Regions from separate parts of the Paenibacillus sp. FSL L8-0436 genome, predicted to be linked through region 4. Evidence: riboswitches for the same ligand, from Rfam matches in the RefSeq annotation. Region 4 holds a riboswitch; each other region holds the start of a gene.

Region 1 (6,219 bases), 2.1 Mb from region 4:
GCGATTTCCGGAATCATGGACTGTACATAAAGGGTTGTCTTGCCGGGGTCAATGCCTACAGACAAATAATCGAGCATAATCTCGCGGATATGGCTGCGGATCAATTCGGGTCTATCGAAATGGGTTGTCAGTGCCTGAACATCCGCCAGAAATACATAGGATTCATATTGATCTTGTAAAATAACCCGGTTCTGCAGGCTGCCGGCGTAATGGCCAAGGTGAAGTTTGCCGGTAACCCGATCTCCTGTGAGTACACGTTTTTTCATCGTTAAAAAACCTCCTGGTATAATGTTGTTGTGTAGAAATTATAAATCGCCACCACCAGCCATCCTCCATGGCCATCACCCCCTTATCAACACAAAAAAACTCCGTCCCATAAGGACGAAGTTGTCGTTGTGCCACCTTAAATGACCGTCTCGCTGCATCAATTGCAAGCGTTACAGTCTTCGTTATACGGTGCGGAGATCGCTGAATACATGATCTCGAGACCGCTCCCTTGATAACGGCGGGATGCCCGGCATTTCCCTACAACATCGTAGCCGACGGTTCGGGAAAGCAACTCCAAAGTCCATTCGATCATATGCCGGACACCGGTTCGCAGCTACCACCGGCTCTCTGCAAGTCCTCTCACATATGTCTACTTACTCTTCTTCTGCGTTATTGATGATATATATGTATATTATTACCTGATCCCTGGAGATCGGTCAATGCTTTTAAAGTACTAAATAAAAAGGCAAAAGTAGCGGAGGGGAAATTTGGAACTGTAGGAGCGATAGCGACCGCCTTTGTCACCGGATTTCAACCGCATATAGCGGATTAAATCAAGAAATCTGGGGACAACAGCGCCCGGAAGTCCAAATATTCACCGCAGTTACGTCCTCGCCCAAATGGGGGAATCTTAAAATTTATGTAAATATCAATTCGGGCCGGAAAAAGAAACAAGTGTGATAAGTTATTTATAGACATTAAATGAAGAGGGATGCAATTACATAAATATTCAGCTGTAATAATAATGACAAATTACTTGGTATTATCGAGGCATTTGATTTTAATCAGAAAGTAAATAGGGTATCGGTCGGCTATTTTTTGGAGCAGGCCCATTGGGGGAAAGGCATTGCTTCAGAAGCGTTATTCCTATTGATAAATTACTTGTTTAATGATGCGGATATCAATAGGATTCAAGCTGAAGTAATGCCTCCCAATAGGGCTTCCAAAAAGGTGCTGCTGAAAAACGGCTTCATGAAAGAAGGAACTTTGAGACAAGCCAGTGTATGGTCAGGCAAAGGAATCGTCGATCTTGAAGTGTACAGCATCCTGAAAGATGACTACATCAAATGGCATATCGGATCAGAAGTTCCAGATCCACAATAGAATAGAAGCAACTCAAGGTTTTTTTATTTCGATTTTTGGCAGATCAAAGCTCCAGTTCACATCGGTAAATCTTTTATCCGTTATGACCCGGCGGAGCGTAAGCTCCTCGGGCAGCTCAGTCATGCCTTTGGCAATAAGATAGGCTTCATTCACATGATTGCCCGTCTCACCAAATGTGACTTTCTCATCCATAGTGTAACCACCTCTAAAAATAACCTTGTATTCTTTTCCTTGACCATCGAGGGCGACCCACTTGTCATTAGAAAATCTGTTGGTGAATTCGCCGCTGACCGACATCCAGCCGGATATTCCCGGTTCGTCCTTGATTTCCTTGATCTCTATCTTGTTCACCTTCAGCACATCACCTTGAGCACTAAATACTGCGGGTTTCTCATTAAGCTCATGAGGATGAAACGTCACTGAATCGTTAGACTTGACGGGACTATTGTAACCATCCAGGATGAACCGTACTTGCCGGCTGTCATATGGAAGGCTCTTGAAATAGTAGGTCCAGTGCAGCTTGCCGGCTTGTTCTGTTGATCTGACAGTGTAGCCGAAGGAAGTGTCGGTAATATATCCGGACTTGTAACGGTTGCTTCTTGAAACTTCTTCACCTTTCTCATCCTCAAAATGGAACATGAGCCCAAGAGCGTTATTAATATTGGCAGAAATAAGGCTGGCTGCCTCTCCAGTAAGCGAGGTGTTGAATTTCAGTGTGACACCTGCAGGTGTATGCATTACTTGATCCATCTCCAGCTTCATCCCATCCGGAGTAGTATAGACATGGTCCTTCAAATCTGTGGTTACTGTTAATGCCTGCGCTGCGGTCATATCCGCTTCATAGCTGAAGCTCCAGTCTCCGGCGACTACCTTTTCTGTTTCACTGTTTGAAGCCAGTTCATGAATATTGCCTTGAATAACTACGGTGCTTCCTGGGCCTTCATCAGGGAATACGTAAGTCAACAGCAGAGAGGCTTGACCAGAGTTTCCATAAATGTCACTGGCCAAGGGCATGATCTCTTTCAGTTCTCCGATGTTGTGTCCTTGTTCATCATGGATTTCCAATTGGCTGGTATTAAATTTGGACATTGCTTCGTTGGCAGCATGTCCGGTTTTATCCGTAATGCTAATGTTAAGCACCAAACGGGTAGGATCAGCCACTACGTCCTGCAGGACAAAGGTATAACCTTTATCGGTTTTCTCTATGCCAGGCTGCTGCACCACTCCGAGTATTCTGGCGTCCAGCAGACCAAGCTCTGCCCACTGGTTGGCAAGGAGGAACGGTTTCTGTGGAGGGTTGGACAGCGTCTCTGAGACCGTACCTGATCTGCCAATGAAAAACAGTAATGAAGCAATTCCTATCACTGCAGCAACAGTGCTGCCCCACTTTAAACCTCTTTTTAGGGTGCGGCCCTTTTGCATTCCGGATATCTCGGATAATTGTTGCCCGGAGGCGGGCAGTATCTCTGTATTGCGAACTTGTTCCATAACGCGCTCTGTGAAATCATCAGCTAGATTAGAGCTTGTATACAATTGTGAATCCGTCAATAGATCGTTATCAGTGCCGGACAAGTCATTGTGATTGGTGTAAGCCCATTTTTTCATTGGAACCCTCCCTGGATTTCGACCATTGTTTCTTCAGCTTTTGGCGGGCGCGGTGGAGACAATTTTTGACCTGGTGCATAGGCATTCCCGTTATCGCTGAGATTTCCTCATAGGATAATTCATTGGTATAGCGAAGCAGCAGTACAATCCGGTATCGTTCTGGAAGCTTGGACAATTTCCGGTGCATTTCAAGCTCGTCTTCCTTACGCATATACTGCTCTTCAGGGGTTGGCCCGCGATCCTTCTCCTCCAGTAAGTTACTGCTTGTTAGGCCTGGGGATTTCCGCCTTTTCAGTGACCTGAAGTGGTTGATCGCAATGGCGTACAGCCAAGCGGTAAAGCTTGATTGGCCATGATGCTCGCGGAGTTTCTGGTATGCTTTGATAAAAGTTTCCTGGGCCAAATCCTGTGCATCCTGGTGACTGGCGCCCATACCGAGCAGCAGACCATACAAGCTCGACTTGTATTTGTCTACGAGTACCGCAAAGGCCTCCTGGTTGCCCTGCAGCACTTCGGCAATGATTTGTTCGTCGTTTTCCTGTGCCTTCATCCAGTGCCTCCAATTGATTTATTTGTATATAAGACGCACCAGCGCCACAATATTTCTCACTTTTAATAAAAAAAGAAAGATTATGTTCAGATCATACTACACATTGCAGGGGGAAGAGAGAATGAAACAAGACGAAGCAATCCGTCTGATAGGCTTGGCCGTAAAGGGTGATCCGGCAGTCAGGGCAGTATTTCTGAAAGGCGCACATGCCAGAGGAGAGCAGGATGTTTACTCGGATGTTGATTTGTACTGTTTGGTCCACAGCGAGGGCTTGACGGATTTTTTAGCGCGCAGAATATCCCATATGGAGAGCTATAAACCGCTGATATTCTGGTCGGAAGCTAACTTTGTAGGGCCGCAAATTGTTGGCGTGTTTGAAGACGGTCTGCATTTCGATCTTTATACAGTGACTGAGGAGAGTCTGAAACAAATCGAGCAAATCCTTGTCCTGCATGATCCCGAGGGATGTCTTGCCAATTACAAGGCAGAGAGCTTCCCCATGTCGGATGCGGAGATTACGAGGCTCCTTTCCGGTTTCACTTTCAGCCTTCTGGAATTTGAGACCGCGTATCTTCGCGGCGATTTGCTCTGGGCACATCGGCTCGGCAGTCATCTGGCGGCAGATCTAATGACCGTTCTGCGGCATGTAATAGATCCTTTTACAGCGCAGCTCGGCATCAAGAGACTGCATCGCAAACTCAGTCCACAGCAACTGGATGAGTTAACAGGAGCGTTAAATGGTCTTGGACCGGATGCATTACCTTCAGTTGTCCAGAAGCTGGTGGACCTCGCTGCAGCGTTAATTGCAGAATTGACCGAAAGGCTGTCAGAGAACTGGAATCAGCGTTTTTTCGATTTTATGGTCAAACGGATCTACGCACTATCGTAACAAAACAGGTACAGCGAACAATATTTGAATGTGAGAAAAAAGGAGGATAATGACTACTCTTGTCGAATTATAAATTTAGATAGATAATAAATACCAAAATATGTTTGTGATTCGGAAGCGCCAGCTGATGAACAAAGGCAACTCCGCCGAAAGGCGGAAGACGCAAAGCCACCGGTCTAAACCGCTCACGAAAGCGGCATGACAGCGGGGACGCTCATGTAGTTTGGTTTTTTGTTGTCTAAATACAACAAAAGGAGAATAAAAAAACATGTTTTTGAAGATTCGCCACAAAATAAGGCCAGGCTTAGCGTTTATTCTGGCTGCGGTCTTGGCTGCAGGACCCCTGATTGCCAGTCCGGTCCACGCAGCTGCGAAGTACACTTTTACAGATGTCAAAACTGCATATAACATGCCGCTTGACTACAACTACAAGTTCACGGGTGACACGATCGCTTCACTGGAGAAGGATAGCAAAGGGGCTTATCAGCTGTACCTACATAACTGGAAGAAGAAGACGACGGAGAAAGTTACTTCTACTAACACGTTCAAAACGAACTTGCAGCTCCTGGGAGACAGTGTTTATTATTATGAGTCCACAATTGAAGTGACTAAACAAATTAATATCTATCCGAAGAAGCTGGTACAGTACAATTTGAAAACCAAAAAAACAAGCGAGCTTCCGCTGGAAGTGAAAACTCCGGAATTACTGGGTGTGGGTGACAAATATTATGTACACAGCAGTGGCTCAGATTTTTACTTCACTAACAAAACGACACTGGAAACTCAGACCATCAATGATCTCGGTTTTGATCAGGTCCACCAGTTTGTAGATGACAAGTTCATCTATAGCAAATGGGACACCGGCACGTTGTATCTGTATGATCTGCCAAGTTCAAAAACAACTGAGCTTTACAAGCTGAAAGAAAATGAATCCTTCAACCTCGTAGCTTCGAATGGTAAAGATATTGTCTGGATGATTGACTCCAAAGAAGTGGATGCTGCCGGGAAGACCAAAAATTACTTCATTTATATGACGATGGACCGCAGTAAAGCCGGAGCCCCGGTTAAAGTATTGCTCAAACGTGAATGGGTAATTGGCGACCGGAATGATCTATTACTTGTAGGTGACAATTATGCGGTGTTCTCGGAAATGATGAACAATAAACTGGTAGCCCGCGGAGTGAACCTCCGAAACGGGGAACTCTTTTTGCTTGGGGAACGAAACCGCAGTGCGGACAATTTTGTGTATTTTAATAAAGACACACTGATCTCACGCGACGCAAATGACTATATTGTGCTTCGTACAATAGTCAGAACGCCATAAATGAATTCTCAGAAACTATCAAAAAAACAGTGCAATTTGACGATAGTAGTAAAGCGGTAAATCTTGGGTATGAACCTATTTCCAATGAATCCCGCAACCGCAAATTGAAAAAAACAACTAAGAGGAGTGTCATTAAAAAATGATCGCAGAAACTAAAATGTACCCGGAATTCAACACCATCTTCATCAGCTTGCATGGATTTGCCGAATTGGCTGAAACGGTAAAAGAAGTGGAAATATTCGAGGTGTCCATGCCGACTTTGCCGATCCACGAGATGTCTCTGATTATTGACTGCAACGATATGGCGCCCTTCAAGCCGGAGATATTGCCGGTTCTGGAACGCTGCTATGTGCTGTATAACAGTTTTAAACATGCGGTTCTGGTGAATCCGAAGAAAGTAGTAGCCAAATCTCAATTACAGAGAGTAGCTCCAAGCGCCGGATTTAAAGGACATTTTGTGGATACGGTGGAAGAGGCTTG
Region 2 (6,219 bases), 600 kb from region 4:
TCAGATAAATACATCCTGACAACAGTCTATGGACTATAACCTACATTGTTGACGGCGAATGCCCATTAATTATTATTTGATGTATTACATTCTTAAGGAGGGAAAGTTCATTGGTTTTCTTCTTTGAAATTAACGATAATGTCACTCAATTGTTTAGGGTTTACAACCTTATGAGAGAACTCTACTGACCCATCCAAACCAATAATTCCATATTCTCCTTCATCATAAGGGAATATTCTATCTTTAAAGTAGACGAGTCTAGACGTTAATTTTGGTTGCTCCCCCCAGAGAGTATCTATGCCTGTATCCAAAAATTTGGCCAAAGGACTAGACGAGTTTTCCTGAGTTTTAGCCGACATCTGACCTTCCCAAACAAGGCTCATGTATCCATTCTTTAACTCGTAATAATAAACGCTATCGCTGTGTATGAAATACCACTTAGAATAGTCATTTTCAGTATAAATAAAACTAGTCATAGGGCCTTCCGGATGCACAGTGGAATAGTAAAATTGAACCCGCGGCAAACCAATGACGGCTAACCTTGCTTTAGCCAGATCGCCGCTGTTCAATTCTTTCTGAGTCTCCGGATTTGGAGAAATAATCACAATACCGTTATTCTTCGAATCCCAATGAACAAGCGTTCCGAAACTTCCGCTCATGAACCGTAACGGGACATAAACGGTGTTCTTTTCAACAAAAGGCGGCGTATCTAATTCTAGTTTTTCCTCATTCATCCTCGCAACACCGCTGCCGACGGCAAGGCTCAATGTGTCCGAAGTATGCGGGTCAACAACCAAAACCGTTTTGGATTTGCTGTTCCAGCTCACCTTATAGCCCAAAGACTGCGCAGTGCGAATAGGAACATAACTCACGTTCTTCCTGACCAAAGGAGAAGTTAGCTCATCCTGTACGGCCCCGTTTACATTTAGTTTGAGGGGGTTAGCAGCATTCGCTGTACCGCCGATTGAAAAGATAAACATTACAGTGAAAAACAAAAAATAATGTTTTTTTCAAGTTGATCCATCCTTTTCTTTTTTTTAGTTAGACTTGCTGATTTGGAAAAAGTTGCAGCATCAAGCAAAGCCGGAGCCTTAACCTTAGAATAGGCAGCCAGCCATCTTCCATTTCTTCTACCGTCGGGGGGGAACTTTACAAAACCTTATTGAACCTTATAATGAGAAGTGAAGCGCCGCAAAGATTATACAGAACCTAATTGAACCTTACAGATAGGTGTGGGTTACGCTCATAATGCTTAAGCCGGGGGCGAATTCCTTCACCAGCAGCTCAAAAAAACTATATGCGGCGCGGTTTTCCGGATTCCCGGTGGGCTGCGCCTTTCCTTTGTTGCAGAAAGGGGGCAGGATGTTATGCGATGTTTGACTATACGGCAGCCTTGGGCGACGCTCATTGCTCTTGGTGAAAAATCATTCGAGACCCGTTCCTGGAGAACAGCTTACCGGGGTGAAATCGCCATTCATGCCGGTTTGAAGATTGATAAGGAAGTATGCTTACGGGAGCCTTTCCGATCGGTGCTCGCCCGTCATGGTCTTACGGCGGACAATTTACCTGCCGGAGTGATTATAGCGACAGGATCGCTGATAAACTGTTATGAAGTTACAGCTGGTATGGCTGAAGAAGGCTGGCCCTACGGCAGCGAATATATCTTTGGAGATTATAGGGAGGGACGGTTTGCCTGGGAACTGACGGGCGTCACTCCGCTGGAGGACAACATTCCGGCCAAGGGCCGGCTGGGCTTCTGGGAGCATCCTGTTCCGCAAAGGGAGCGGTGAAGCGCTTATGGAATTTCAGAATCGGCAAGTCTAATTTGGATAGACGGAAAATATTATGACGGTACCGGCGGTTCGTTGGAATACAGGTATGAATGGGATGCTGCCCGGGTATCTTTTTAAATATAGGGCTTTGTGTATCTTATCTCTGCCGGAGCCAATCAGGTGTTCAGGAAGGAGCGTATGCATAGGAAATGGGCAGTCTTCTTATTGCGTGGCTTTGCATGTTATGTTTATTTCTTACGTTTAAGGATAAGGTAAGCCGGAGGATTCTATATCCCGTGGCGCTTGTAGTTATTTTCGGCACATTGGGCTATTGGAAGGTTTTAATGTAATTTATAGCGGGTACTTTACAGGTCTTGCCGACTCCCATGGCGAGGCCTGTTTTTTTCTTCAACGCACCAAAGTCTATAGGCTTGCTTGAGGGCCGGATTTGATTTTGTACTGTTCCTCATAGCTGTGGTAGCCGGAGATATCGAGTCCCAGGTATTTGCGCATATGGATAGCAGCCTGTGCAGCGATGACGTCATCCAGCAGCAGCATCCGTTCATGATATCCCCGGCATATAAATTTGGCCTCGATGCCGACCTGGAGCCGCTGCTGTTCATAGACCTTAACTCCGCGTTTCCTCATTTCGGCGCGCACATCCCTCAGATCGGCAGTAACCGCATTCGCAGCAGTACGGAGAACATCCATGTATGGGGCGGGGGTCCGCAGTTGTGTCGACATAATGGCTGAATCCCGTTCAAAGGCTGATAAAATCAGCGGAAGCAATATATAGGATTTGACCAGTGTATTATCGTTACTCTCCGCTCTATGCATAAATTCAATCACCTCTAATAAGAACGTATATTCGTATTTTAACCGATTATTCAAAAATTAATCAATGGAATTTCTAAACAGTTGAAACAATGTGACATAATTCACAAAATAATTATAAGAATTATTTTATATTAAAATTGAAATAATAAATATTGAAAAATAAAGCTTATTAAAAAGGAGAATTGTGATGAATTATGAGGGAAGTCTCCGCCGCGGATTATTGTTCGGGTTGTTTCTAAGTGTTCCACTATGGGTGTCCATGATCGGCTGGGTTCAGCTGTTATAAAATATACAAATTCTAAGTCCGGCTGTTGCCCGCTGACTTATGTAAATTGACAATGACTAAAAACTGCTGCCAAGAGCTGGCGACAGTTTTTTTGCCGTTTCGACAAAAGTTGAAAAGTGGTTCGAATATACTAATTTTTAATATTAAAAATTTGTTTCATGTGATTGGTGAATACAACTAAACCCTTATGCGATGCGGGATTGAGGACTTTTTCAGAGAATCTATCAAAAAAAATAAGGAATAGATTGACAAACGGAGGGGTGAAGAGATAGACTGATTCTAGTCCGAAAGTAACAAAAGTCATAGACTACATAGAATGCAACTGTTACCAACTTCTCATGTATAATCGCAAACCGTTCGAAAGAGCGGGACGCAAAGTCAGGAATCTACAGCACTCTAAAGGTGCCACGATCGTCCGGCCGCCATGAAGCTAACCCTTCTTGGCGGTCTTTTTGTTGTTACGGGCTAATCTGTGCATTCATAGAATAGTTACATAGGAGGTACATATCGTTGTTGAAGAAAAGATCAGTAGCCTTGATTCTGACGGGGATTTTAACCATCGGCAATATGCTTCATCCGAGGATCAATGTAGAGGCGGCGGCAAGTATGCCGTACACCCCAACACCGGTGCTGGGAGTCGCCGGGAATTTTAACGCCTTTATCTTTGGAGATTTCGCGCAAAGCAATGACCAGATCCATGGACGGCTTGCTGCTGCAGGGAACATTACTCTTCAGGGATATGGAGTATCCAAGGATGCTGCGGGCGGAGATGTGTTTATCGCCGGCAAAGACATCGACTTTTCAAATGGAACAGTTTATGGCACCTCTGTGTATGGAGGCAGCATGAAAAGTTCAGGAGCTGATCTTAAAGGAGGTACGCGGCAGGATCATCCGATTGATTTTCAAGCTGAGGAGCAATTTTTGATTCAGCGTTCGAGTGAACTAGCTGCTCTGAAACAAACGCAGCCCTTTGTCAGAGATGGAGGGAAAATGACGATTAACGCTCCGGATTCCTTTAATGTCATTCATTTGACTGCTGCGGATTTGGCGGTTACCAACGGTCTCCAGTTCAACATTGCAGGAAATGCCACGGTAATTATCAATGTAAGCGGGAATAAGGTCGTCATTCCGGATTTTCAAATGTGGAACGGCAAATCTCACAATGTGCTGTTCAACTTCTACGAAGCTTCTTCTGTAGCTAATGGGAACACAACCATTGAAGGCACCATGTTAGCGCCGCATGCCTTTGTGGCGTTCAGCCGTGCTGAGCTGCATGGTACCCTTATTGCAAAAGGATTCAGCGGTTATATTCAGATGCATCATCATACCTTTGAGGGAACGGTGCCGCCAGTCGGCCCGACACCAACACCGAAGCCGACACCAACACCGACGGCGACGCCAACACCGACGGCGACGCCAACAGCGACGCCAACACCGACGGCGACACCGACGCCAACGGCAACGCCGACACCGACGGCGACGCCAACACCGACGGCGACGCCAACACCGACGGCGACGCCAACACCGACGGCGACACCGACGCCAACGGCAACGCCGACACCGACGGCGACGCCAACACCGACGGCGACGCCAACACCGACGGCGACACCGACGCCAACGGCAACGCCGACACCGACGGCGACGCCAACACCGACGGCGACGCCAACACCGACGGCGACGCCAACACCGACGGCGACACCGACGCCAACGGCAACGCCGACACCGACACCAACGGCGACGCCAACACCGACGCCGACGCCAACACCAGCGCCAACGCCGGTGCCAACGCCGACACCAACACCAGCGCCGACACCAACACCGACGCCGGTACCAACACCAACGCCGGTACCAACACCAACGCCGGTGCCGACACCAACACCAACACCGGTGCCGACACCAACACCAACACCGGTGCCAACACCAACACCAACGCCAACACCGGTGCCAACACCAACGCCAACACCGGTGCCAACACCAACGCCAACACCGGTGCCAACACCGACACCAACACCGGCGCCGACATCAACACCGGCGCCGACATCAACACCAACACTAACACCGGTGCCAACACCAACGCCAACACCAATACCAACGCCGACACCAGCGCCGACAAGTGTAGTGCCAACGGTAGAACCAACGCCAGCGCCGACAAGTGTAGTGCCAACGGTAGAACCAACGCCAGCGCCGACAAGTGTAGTGCCAACGGTAGAACCAACGCCAGCGCCGACGAGCGTAGCGCCAACAGTAGACCCGACGCCGGCACCGACGAGTGTAGCGCCAACAGTAGACCCGACGCCAGCACCGACGAGTGTAACGCCAACGGTAGACCCGACGCCAGCGCCGACGAGTGTAGCGCCAACAGTAGACCCGACACCAGCGCCGACACCAACGGTGATTGGTACGAATGACGATCAGGAGATTACGATTGATGAGGATCCGCTGCCTTTGGGCCCTGTGACCACACCTTCGCCTGTGCAGCCAACGCCGGAGACTACTCCAGCGACTGATCCAGTACCTGCTCCGGTACCGGATGAAGAGATTATTCTTGATGAAGAAATTCCGCTGGGGCCAGTGGTTACAGCCGAGAGTCTGCCGCAGACGGGCGAAGCCAGCCCGGCACCTTATTATATTACCGGTCTCGCTATTGCCGGAGTAGGTCTGCTGCTGAGCAGAACGGCAAAAACCAGCAGACGAAAACGCTGAGGCTTTCATTGAATCACACTCGGGCCAATAACAGTCCAGACGCCATGTTCTAAACATAATTCAGGCCGCTTACGGGAGAGGAAATCCCGGAAGCGGCCTTTTTATAGGGTGTTTCCTAAGTTTGGAGGGTTATTATACAACAAATCGTTTAGATTTAATCCATCTGTTATATGTACATTTCTCGCAGGCGAGGCTACCATGTTATACTATGCAGAAATCATTGCGGAACCCGCATGATTGTGACTGGAGTATCCCACAGCTACGAGAAGGAAAGGTGAGAATATTCATGTGGAGTGTAATTATACTGGCGATTATTATCGTCATTGCCGGAGGATTGACCTATGCGGGTTTCTTTTTCTATGGAGTGGCGATCCATCGGGCGCCTAAGGAGTTTTTGGCGAATTCACCCGCGCTGAAGGTAGATCCGCCGGTGGCCGGAGCATCCTGGGGAGAAGGGGCGGAGTGGATCGCCCGGCAGAGCTTCCGGAATGTCGACATGAGCTCAGAGGATGGACTGAAGCTGCGGGGTTATTATCTGCCGTCAGAGCGGGCAGCCGGACGTACAGCAATCGTTGCCCACGGCTATTCCGGCAAAGCCAAGGATATGGGGGCCTACGCCAA
Region 3 (4,502 bases), 1.3 Mb from region 4:
CACCGCTGCAGCTACGGAATCCCTTGCCCAACTGCTAACGCTGCCGTTGTCCTTATATCCGCCCAATTCAGCTTCAAGCTTGGCAGATTCTGCAGCAGAAGCCCGGCTGCCGATAGTGCTGTCTATTGCCCGCATCAGCATCACCATCATCTGTTCACGGGTCAGCGGATCATTACCGTGAAAAAGTCCACTTTCTCCCGTTACGATTCCTGCCGCTGCAGCTGCTTCCACATAAGGGTAGGACCAGTTCGCAGCTGAAACATCACGGAAAGCCGGTGTCTCCGGCCGCTGCGGCTGCAATCCAAGAGTTGCTGCCAGCAGCTTGGTGAATTCAGCCCGGGTCAGGATCCCTTTTGGCGCATAAGCGGTTCCGTTCATCCCGTTCACAATCCCCCTAGCCCCTAGCACCTCTACAGCTTGCTGCGCCCAGTGGCCTGACATATCTGTGAATTCAGCTCCGCGCAGCATTACCGCATATAGTCCGGAAGCTGTAATTCCGGTTTGAACAACGGCGTCTTCCGCCGCAGTCACTCCGCCAATATAGTTCCATATGCCTTTTGCCGGATCGTTGCTATAGATTCCAAGCTTCTCACGGCCTGTCGTCCAAGGCGCTTCCTTCGGGTACCCTACCGTCAGCTTGGCCGGCATCAGGAACGGAGCACTCGCTTGCACCTGCCACGCTGAACCTGCCTTCAGCAGTTTTTTGCCGGTTGCGTCGAGCAGTACTTCTTTCTCCAGCTCAGCTTGGGCCAAGCTTACAGTGGTATTGTCAGGGAAGGTTCCTGCTGAAATCTCCAGCCGTGCCCAGCCATTCAGTACAGACAAAGTACCTCCAGCACTTCCGATAACCTGACTGTCCTTGGCTCCGGTTACTACAGGGGTCTTCACTTCCGGGGCTGAACCCGGGTTCGGATCTGCGCCTGGATTTGGAACTGCACCTGGATTTGAGGTTGTCCCTGGAGCTGGAGTCGTTCCTGGGGTTGGGGTTACCCCTGGACTTGGAGTGGCTCCCGGACTCGGAGGGGTTGATCCTTCTTTCAGGTCAATCGACTCTATGTAATCATCCTTCTTGCTGTAAAGCAGTTTATCCCCGGTAATGCCGATCAGCTTCGTTCCGGGCTCTATTGCTGGCAGTGATTTCACTGCATATGTAGAAAGGTTCACTTGCTGCAATGTGGCAGCACCGTCCCTCTCCTCTTGAAAAACTGCCTGCCCTTCACCTATCGACATGAAGGCATACTGGGTTCCTCCAGGCTTCATCTCGGTGAGATCCACAGGCAGAGCAGTCAGATCCTTGATATTCAGAATCACATATTTGCTCTCGGAAGCCCCATTTTTTTGCTTAAACAGTACATCGCTGCCGTTAAAAACAAACCAGTCCACATAGCTTGCTCCGCCCAGACTAACCAGTGCACGCGTAGCCCCGCTTTTCAAATGGAGCAGACTGAGCCCCCCGTCACGGGCATTCTTATACACTACATTGCCGCCGGCCAGCACCGGGAAACGTCCTTCGCCGAGGTCGGCTTCAACGCCCGTAGCCAGATCATGATAGATCATGCTGCCGTAATTTTTGCGCTCGTACCAAACCACACCGACTCCATCCGTAGTCGGATTGCCATATGTGCCAGACTGTTTGTTAAGCTTTCTTCGTGTACCCGTCTCAAGATCGGCAGTGTAAATATCCCAGTTCAGTGAAGACTCCTGCTCTGTTCCTTTGTCGGCCCACACTGCAACGTTGCCGCTCACATAAGGCGCATCCTTGGCAGATGAACCCGATGTAAGAACAGTGCTGGCACCACTGGCCTGATTCATCGCGTGAACCTGCTTCACCCCGTCAGCCTCTGCTTCCAGCCATACGATCCGGTTGCCGGATACGTTATAGTCCGTTCTACCCGGATCGGTCCCGGCAGCCAAAACCTGCTTCATGCTAAGGCCTCCGCTAAACAGGCCCACAAGCATACTCACCGCCACTGCGGACACAACCGTCCGCGAAAACTTCCCTTTCCTTCTAAACCTCATTTACTTCTCTCCCCCAGCGCTATTTGTAGGCACGCCAAAAAACCAAGTGCCTTGAGCGGCCCGGCTGTCTTAACATCCTCCTTTGGATGAAGTAGACCCGTGGCTTTGCGTCTCCGACTTTCGTACGGATTTGCCTTTGTTTCAAACTCGGTTTTTTCTGTCCCGTTATGGGTATGCAGGTGTGACTTTAGTTGTACAGGACTCTTTCTTTATCGGAATTTATCCCTATAAAATTAATAAGTTCTAGTTCTCCCTTACTTATATACCTTTTCCTTTTTTTCGGAAATAGGCTTCGTTCTTCGGCATTTGTAAAGATTTATAACAAATTTAGAAACAAAAAAACGGCATCTCTGCCGTTTAATTGTGTTATAGACTCTCAGGATTCGAACCCAGGCCTTATATAAAGGATTTCACTAACTACTCCTGCTTTAAATGCTTGGCTGCGGCTGCAGGTGCAAACAGTGAGCTTGCAAGCAGAGCTACCGTTCCTTTATACACTGCGTGCGACGCTGCGACACTTCCCAAATGTCCTCCTATGTGCAGGTGAATCACTCCGTGAAGAGAGGACCAAATCGTACCTACAATAAATTCCGCATTTGAATCACCAGTAATTAGGCCTTGCTCTTGAGCGCTGACAATCACGGATAACAAGCGCCGCATAGCAGTAACAGTGCCTTTCATGCTCTGCTCATCCGGTTTGAAATCTGCAAATGCTCCCCCAAACATCAATTTATAGTAGCTGGTATAGCGCTGGCCAAATTCCCAATACACTTCTGCCAGATTAATTAAATACTGCTGCAGATCCTCTGACTGTGAAGCACTCTCAAATTCGCTCGAGAGTATTTTGCAGCCCTCCAGATATAATTGCTGGGCTAAACCTTCTTTATTAGCAAACAGACTGTAGATGATCTTGGTCGAGCAACCCATCTTCTGAGCTACTTTTCGCACGGTGACAGCTTCCGGCCCTTCTTCCTGAAGAATAAAGGCTGCTGCATCAACTACGAGTTGACGAAGACTAGCTGTGTTCTGTAAGCGGGCTTCCTGGTAGGTTGTCAGCTTTCTATTGCTTGCGTCAGCAAAATTGTTAGGTTCATTCAACTTAATCGCCTTCTTTAGTTATGTTGTTATTCTCGGGAAACGCAGTTTCCAATCATATACCACGCATTCTATACAGTCGATTCCACAAAGTCAATCCTACATACACATATCTTCTTGCAAATTTTTAAAAAAAGAAGGTTTGACTTTCTCCAGCCAGCAGGTTACTATGATTTCAATAGGAAACACTGTTTCTTAACGAATACATCGTTTTAATAGGAGGAGTTATTTTATGAATATTCAAGGAAAATGGTCGCTAGTCACGGGTGCCTCTTCCGGCATTGGCGAACAATTCGCAATACAGCTGGCTAAACAAGGAAGCCATCTGGTTCTCGTAGCCAGATCTAAGAACAAACTCGATGACTTGGCAGCGGAACTCGAAAGAAGCTATAACATCAAAGTCAAAGTCATAGCTATGGATCTTACGGAAGCAAGTGCACCAAGCGAATTGTTCCAGCAATGCCAGCTGTTGAAGCTTGAGATTGAGCTGCTGGTCAATAATGCCGGATTTGCCACTCATGGGAGGTTCGAGCAAATCTCAGGTCAGCGGCAGCATGAGGAGATTATGTTGAATGTTGCTGCCGTCGTAAATATGACTCATTTATTCTTGCCGGATATGCTGCGCAGAAGCTCTGGTACTGTGATCAATGTATCGTCCACCGCAGGATTTCAGCCGCTCCCCTATATGGCTGTGTATGGGGCAACCAAAGCTTTTGTCTTGTCCTTTACAGACGCATTATGGTGGGAGAATCGTGACCGTGGAGTCCAGTTCTTTGCACTTTGCCCCGGTTCTACCGATACAGCTTTCTTCACCGTCGTGGGGACTGAGGATGCTTCAGTCGGGAAGAAAGCAACTCCACAGCAGGTAGTTGAGACTGCGCTGCGCTCACTCGCGAAAAAGAAGATATACACTGTTCCAGGCTCGCAAAATTACCTCGGAGCACAGTTGTCCAGATTCGTTACCCGAAAGCAGAGTCTGCGGATTGTTGGAAACATGCTTGCCCCAAAATAGCGTATAATGAACAAAATAGAAAATCCACAAAAAGGGGATAGGATACATGATATTGAGCATGAATTGGATTACGCTCAGGGTGCGGGATCTGGAGGCATCCCTTAATTTTTATCACAGCATTCTGGGACTTCCGATTGACCGCAGATTTGAGAGCAGAGGAAGACAGATTGTTATGTTAGGCACGGAGGGGCAGCCCAAGATCGAGCTTATTCAGGGAAGCGACCCGGCTCTGAAGCCGGAATGCGGTGTGTCCATTGGGTTCGAGGTGGCGTCACTGGATGAGGCAATAGAGAGTTTCAAAAGCCAGGGTATCCCGGTAGCGCGTGGTCCGATCACGCCGAATCCACGCATATCGTTCTTTTATGTACTGGATCCG
Region 4 (6,219 bases):
AGGCTATCCACGAAGTGGAGTCCTATGCGTGGGACATCAGCAAGATTATGGGGCATGCGCATAAATTCGATGAACAGACGTTTATGGTTCAGTTCAAGCAGTATGTGGAACAGGCCTACGTTAATTTTCTTAAAGGAGGATGATTATATGAAGCTGGCAGTAATCGGTACCGGCTATGTCGGTCTTGTATCTGGCGTATGTTTTACACTTAACGGGAATCATGTCATCTGTGTCGATAAGGATGAGGAGAAAATCAATAAATTGAACCGGATGGAATCCCCCATCTATGAGCCGGGTATTGAGGCGCTGATCGAAATGAATCTCCGTGAGGGCAGATTATCCTTTTCGGCGGATCTGCAGGAATCGGTGCGCCTTTCTGATATCGTCATCCTCGCTGTAGGAACGCCTTCCCTGCCGGGCGGCGAAGCAGATTTAACGTATATCGAGGGAGCAGCCACAGAAATTGCGCAAGCGATGGAAGGCTACAAAATCATCATGACCAAGTCGACCGTCCCGGTTGGCACAAATGAAAAAATCCGCAATCTGATTGCTTCCCACACGAATCATCCCTTCGATATCGTCTCCGCTCCCGAATTCCTGCGTGAAGGCTCGGCGATCCGCGATACGCTTCATCCTGACCGGATTGTGATTGGTCTGGACAATCCGCTTTTGGAGCCAACGATGCGCCAGCTTCATCAAGGCTTCACTGAAAATATCTTCGTAACGGATATCCGCAGTGCGGAAATGATCAAATATGCATCGAACGCTTTCCTGGCAACCAAAATCTCTTTTATCAACGAGATTGCCAATATTTGTGAAAAAGTGGGAGCTGATGTAACCGAAGTGGCAGAAGGCATGGGGATGGACCGGAGAATCGGCTCAAGCTTCCTGCAGGCCGGAATTGGTTATGGAGGCTCCTGTTTCCCGAAAGATACCAATGCGCTGATCCAGATCGCAGGTAACGTAGACTATGAGTTCAAGCTGCTGAAATCGGTGGTTGAGGTGAATAAAGGACAGCGGTTTATGATTATTTCCAAACTTCATGAGTCGCTAGGCAGCCTGCGCGGCGCGGTTATCGGAATTTGGGGGTTGGCCTTCAAGCCGAATACCGATGATGTACGCGAGGCACCTGCCCGGGAAATCGTCGAAGCGCTGGTAGCGGAGGGAGCTACAGTGAAGCTATATGATCCGATTGCCGCCGATAACTTCAAAATGCAATACGATCATCCGCAGCTCCGCTGGTGCGGCCTGCCGGAAGAGGCGGCAGAAGGCAGCGATGCCGTATGCCTGCTGACCGACTGGAGCCAGTTCAAGGATATCGACCTGCATCGCTTGGCGGGCAGTATGCGCCGCCAGGTTCTGATCGACGGCCGCAACGTCTACTCCAAGGAGCAGATCGAAGGCACCGGCCTGGAGTACCATTCCGTCGGACGCCCGCAAATGGGCGGACTGAGCGGGTATTCGGCCAGCGTGGCTGGTGCGATCTAAGCCTCAAGCTTGCTCTGCTAAGTTCCCAGCTCTGTAAAGCACTTCGCTCTTACCTGCCGCCAAACAAGCGGCGATGCCGGATCTTTTAGCAGGGTGCTTCGCCTGCGGGTGAAGCGAATAGTTAGGCTGTTGGCAGGTACGGAGAGGAATTTTGGAACTGTAGGAGCGAATGCGTCCGCCTGAAAGCTTTCCGCAGGAAAGCTCGCTTCGGAAGCCTATGCAGTCTGCGGATTTCCACCGTGAACAGCGGTATAAATCAAGAAATCTGCAGACAACAGCGGCCGAAAGTCCAAACATTCCTTGCAGTGACTCTCATAACAGCTAAGTCTTATGCTTTTCACGTTTGAAGCAACCAATAACAATCCGATATTTTCGCGTCAACACATAATGAGGAGGGTTCCATATGAAACTGGTACTTCTATCAGGCGGTTCAGGTAAACGTCTCTGGCCATTGTCTAACGATTCACGTTCGAAGCAATTTCTGAAGGTACTTGAGAGTCCGACGGGTGAACCGGAATCCATGGTGCAACGGGTATGGCGGCAGCTGGAGGAAGCTAATATGTCGGGTTCGGCTTATCTGGCTACCGGCCGCAGCCAGGTGGAAATGATTCAGAGCCAGCTTGGCAGCGAGGTGCCCATCATCGTTGAGCCGGAACGCCGCGATACGTTTCCGGCGATTGCCCTGACAGCAGCCTACCTGTATTCCATGGAAGGCGTTTCGCCAAGCGAGACCGTGGCCATCCTGCCGGTCGATCCTTATGTGGAAGCCGCCTTCTTCGATACAGTTGTGCAGCTTGAGCAAACGATGCAGGAGAGCGGAGCGAACCTGGCGCTGATGGGTGTAGTACCCGAGCATGCTTCAGAAAAATACGGATATATCATTCCTACCAGCGCTGAGGCGGGAGCAAGCGGCTATCTGCAGGTAAGCCACTTCCAGGAGAAACCTGACCGTGAGCAGGCCGAGGAACTGATCAGCCGGAATGCCCTCTGGAACTGCGGCGTGTTCGCGTTCCGTCTGGGTTATCTGCTTGATATTCTGCAGCGCAAAGGATTGCCGCTGAACTACGAGGAACTGCAGAAGCAGTACAAACTGCTTGCTTCCATCAGCTTTGATTACGAAGTGGTGGAAAAAGAGGAGAAAATCGTTGTTCAGCCTTATGCCGGATTCTGGAAGGATTTGGGCACCTGGAACACGCTGACCGAAGAAATGAACAGCAACCACGTGGGCAAAGGGTTCGTGACGGCCGATTCCGAAGGCACTTGCCTGATTAATGAGCTGGATATTCCGATTACGGTGATCGGCGCGAAGGATCTGATTATCGCTGCCAGCCCGGACGGGATTTTGGTTACCCATAAAGCGGAGAGTCCGAGAATCAAGGAAGTGCTGAAGTCTTTTGAACAAAGACCGATGTACGAAGAACGCCGCTGGGGCCATTATAAGGTCATAGATTATGTGAAATACGATGAGGGAAATGAAGTGCTGACCAAACGGATTTTTATCGAAGAGGGTAAAAATATCAGTTACCAGCTGCACCATAAACGCAGTGAAATCTGGACATTTGTCAGCGGTGAAGCAAGCATTGTGATTAATGAGAAGATGCATAATGTGAAGGCAGGAGATGTGGTGCGTATACCGGAAGGCACCAAACATGCGATCCTTGCGCTGACGGATGTAGAGTTTATCGAGGTACAGACCGGTTCGGAACTGGTGGAAGAGGATAACATCCGCATCACCTTGGATTGGGAAGATATAGCTTTGCAACAGTTTATCTCTTAGGCCTAAATAATCTATTTAACCAATTTTTACAGATCCAAAACAGGTATTTAGAACCATTTATTAATTTATTTTTATTAATGCTCTAAATAAAAACTTCATAGGGACGATACTTACGGTAAGAGGGATAAATCCTTCCAAAACGACAAAGGCAAACCTAATCGAAAGATAGGGACGCAAAGCCATAGGGCCTTCGCAAGAGTGGCAGCCTGGCTACCGAAAGGAAGATCATTTTGAAAACTTACCGTAAGTCTCGTCTGCTGTCCGCCTTGCTGTCTCTTGCCGTATTGTTAACCGCTGTGCCTTTAGGATTTGGGCTGTCGCCTTCAACCGCAGAAGCCTCATCAAGCACAGCAGTGCCGGTTAATCCGGACGCTTCAGCCGAAGCTGTCAAGCTGCTTAGTAACCTCTATTCCATTACCGGAAAAGGGATTATCTCTGGACAGCACGATTATTTGGAGAGCCCGGATGAATTCAGCAACAAGTTGAAGGGAACAAGCGGAGAATATGCTGCTCTTCACGGATATGAGCTTGGCGTAATTAGCGGCCAGTCGGAGAGTACAGCTGCATCGCAGCGCAAGAATGTGATGAACAGCGCGATCAACTGGTACAAGAACGGCGGCATTGTCGTAATGACCTTTCATCAGAATCTGCCCGGGACTGCCTACCTCTGGTCCAATGTGCAGAAGCCGCTCAAACAAGAGGAATTTAACAAGTATGTAACGCCGGGCACGGCAGAATACGCCAGCCTGATCACGGATCTGGATAAAGTGGCGGTGTCGCTCAAAAGCTTGCGGGATGCAGGCGTTCCTGTACTTTGGAGACCTTATCATGAAATGAACGGCGACTGGTTCTGGTGGGGGAAGAAAAGTAATTTTGCTGAACTGTGGAATATTATGTATGACCGTTTCGTGAACGTTCATCAATTAAACAATCTGTTGTGGGTATGGAACCCCAATGCACCGAATGCCTGGTCTGATCCTTATGCGCTGACCTATCCGGGCGCAAGCAAAGTGGATGTTCTTGCAGCAGATATATATGATAACGACTATATGAATAAGTATTATGACAGTTTGCTTAGTCTGGCTGCCGGTAAACCGATAGGTATTGGTGAAAACGGTGAGATGCCCAGCACGGCCAAACTGAAGCTCTCCCAGAAAAATTTCGTTTTTATGATGAACTGGGGAAAAATGCTCTATGAGAAAAACAGCACAACTACGATTAAGAGTTTCATGAATGATAGCTATACACTGACCCGGAATAAATATAAGAGTTGGAGTGCACCAGCCGCTGCGCCAACACCGACAGCAACACCAACGCCGACAGCAACGGCAACACCAACGGCGACACCAACGCCGAAGCCGACGGCAATGCCAACGCCTGACTCTAATGATTCAGTGGAAGCGCCTGTGGTGAGCGGACTTAAGGGAGAGTACTTCAAAAACATGACGCTTTCCGGTACGCCCGCCTTGGTGCGCAATGATGCATTGCTTAACTTTAACTGGCGCCAGGGTTCGCCGGATCCTTCAATCGGTATAGATTCCTTCTCCGTCCGCTGGACCGGTCAAATCAAGCCAACGTATAGTGAGACTTATCAGTTTTTTACCACTTCGGATGACGGTATCCGCGTTTATATTAACGGTAAAGCTGTCATTGACAGCTGGATGAAACAGAGCGGAGCCGAGCGTACCGGAAGCATCGCTTTAACAGGCGGTCAGTTGTACGACATCAAGGTCGAGTATTACGAGAATGCCGGCGATGCGAATATCCGCTTAATGTGGCAAAGTCAAAGCCAAGTCAAAGGGACGGTTCCGGCCAGCGCATTGTTTGTGAATGCCGGGGCAGCTGCTGCCAGCCAGACAGAATTGGACAGTACACTCAGCCTGGTTGCAAAACCGGTTTTAGCGGCGACAGCAGCACCAGCCGCAACAGCAACAGCAACAGCAACAGCAACACCGACGCTTGCACCAACACCGGTGCCAACAGCAACAGCAACGCCGACACCTGCGCTGACAGCAACACCAACACCGGTGCCAACAGCAACACGGACATCTGCGCCAACACCGGTGCCAACAGCAGCACCGACGCCAGCAGCAACGCCAACACCGGTGCCAACAGCAGCACCGACGCCAGCAGCACCAACACCGGTATCTACGCCAGCATCAACACCGACAGCAGCACCTGCTGAGAATGGGCTAAAAGCAGAATATTTCAATAATATGCTGCTGTCAGGCACTCCGGCACTTGTACGTAACGACGCCATTCTTGATTTCAATTGGCGTCTAGGCACCCCGGATCCTGCAATCGGCATCGATTTCTTCTCCGTACGCTGGAGCGGCAAGATTAAGCCGCTCTACAGTGAAATGTACACAATCTATACTACTTCAGATGACGGCATCCGCGTTTGGGTCAATGACAGTCTTGTGATTGACAGCTGGATGAAACAGAGTGGAACCGAACGCATGGGAAGCATCAGCCTGAATGCCGGGCAGCTATATGATATTAAAGTGGAGTATTACGAGAATCAAGGGGATGCCAGAGCGCGTCTAATGTGGGAAAGCCCAAGCCAAGTGAAGGGTACTGTTCCTGCTAGCGCCCTGTTTCTTCCTTCCGCTTCCTAAGCAGAGCGACTGGTTAGCTTCTGTATTCACCGGCGGGTGCTGGTTAAGACGTTACAATTATAATTCCTAAAGTCCACTCTTAGTGGCCCTGCTTATCAGCAGGGCTACTAAGCTATAGCCCCCATTTGGCCTCGGGATGTATGAACCTGCATAGGGAACGCATCCTGTGTGCCGTGGCGGCATTTCGCTGGAGAAAGGAGATTACGATTTGAACACTTACCGCAAGTACCGCCTGTTTAATACGATTTTACCTCTTATATTAATATTTTCCCTGCTGCCCTGGTCAGAAGCGAGGAGTCTTCCGGTTCCCCGGACGATAGTTACACCTGCTGCTGC

The links. A riboswitch is a leader RNA that binds a small molecule or an ion and turns the genes downstream of it on or off. The one in region 4 is predicted to bind cyclic di-GMP.
Region 1: linked by a shared signal. The riboswitch ahead of NSS79_RS14665 (hypothetical protein) and the one ahead of NSS79_RS05285 (PA14 domain-containing protein) in region 4 are both predicted to bind cyclic di-GMP.
Region 2: linked by a shared signal. The riboswitch ahead of NSS79_RS02555 (collagen-binding domain-containing protein) and the one ahead of NSS79_RS05285 (PA14 domain-containing protein) in region 4 are both predicted to bind cyclic di-GMP.
Region 3: linked by a shared signal. The riboswitch ahead of NSS79_RS11140 (S-layer homology domain-containing protein) and the one ahead of NSS79_RS05285 (PA14 domain-containing protein) in region 4 are both predicted to bind cyclic di-GMP.

What each region holds. Positions count from the first base shown of each region.
Region 1 covers NZ_CP151955.1:3,200,343-3,206,561, forward strand. Annotated here, with positions in the region: gene trpS (tryptophan--tRNA ligase) at 1-266, opposite strand, end outside; partial or broken gene NSS79_RS14645 (GNAT family protein) at 994-1,371, shown strand; gene NSS79_RS14650 (DUF4179 domain-containing protein) at 1,384-2,976, opposite strand; gene NSS79_RS14655 (sigma-70 family RNA polymerase sigma factor) at 2,945-3,526, opposite strand; gene NSS79_RS14660 (nucleotidyltransferase domain-containing protein) at 3,648-4,415, shown strand; cyclic di-GMP riboswitch class I at 4,542-4,633, shown strand; gene NSS79_RS14665 (hypothetical protein) at 4,684-5,739, shown strand; gene NSS79_RS14670 (hypothetical protein) at 5,879-6,219, shown strand, end outside.
Region 2 covers NZ_CP151955.1:538,932-545,150, forward strand. Annotated here, with positions in the region: gene NSS79_RS02540 (copper amine oxidase N-terminal domain-containing protein) at 108-872, opposite strand; gene NSS79_RS02545 (ASCH domain-containing protein) at 1,368-1,790, shown strand; gene NSS79_RS02550 (hypothetical protein) at 2,196-2,609, opposite strand; cyclic di-GMP riboswitch class I at 3,233-3,322, shown strand; gene NSS79_RS02555 (collagen-binding domain-containing protein) at 3,409-5,598, shown strand; gene NSS79_RS02560 (alpha/beta hydrolase) at 5,885-6,219, shown strand, end outside.
Region 3 covers NZ_CP151955.1:2,456,991-2,461,492, reverse strand. Annotated here, with positions in the region: gene NSS79_RS11140 (S-layer homology domain-containing protein) at 1-2,019, opposite strand, end outside; cyclic di-GMP riboswitch class I at 2,071-2,164, opposite strand; gene NSS79_RS11135 (TetR/AcrR family transcriptional regulator) at 2,437-3,117, opposite strand; gene NSS79_RS11130 (SDR family oxidoreductase) at 3,347-4,126, shown strand; gene NSS79_RS11125 (VOC family protein) at 4,173-4,502, shown strand, end outside.
Region 4 covers NZ_CP151955.1:1,143,602-1,149,820, forward strand. Annotated here, with positions in the region: gene NSS79_RS05270 (glycosyltransferase) at 1-143, shown strand, start outside; gene NSS79_RS05275 (UDP-glucose/GDP-mannose dehydrogenase family protein) at 148-1,488, shown strand; gene NSS79_RS05280 (sugar phosphate nucleotidyltransferase) at 1,892-3,265, shown strand; cyclic di-GMP riboswitch class I at 3,403-3,483, shown strand; gene NSS79_RS05285 (PA14 domain-containing protein) at 3,496-5,883, shown strand; gene NSS79_RS05290 (glycosyl hydrolase) at 6,092-6,219, shown strand, end outside.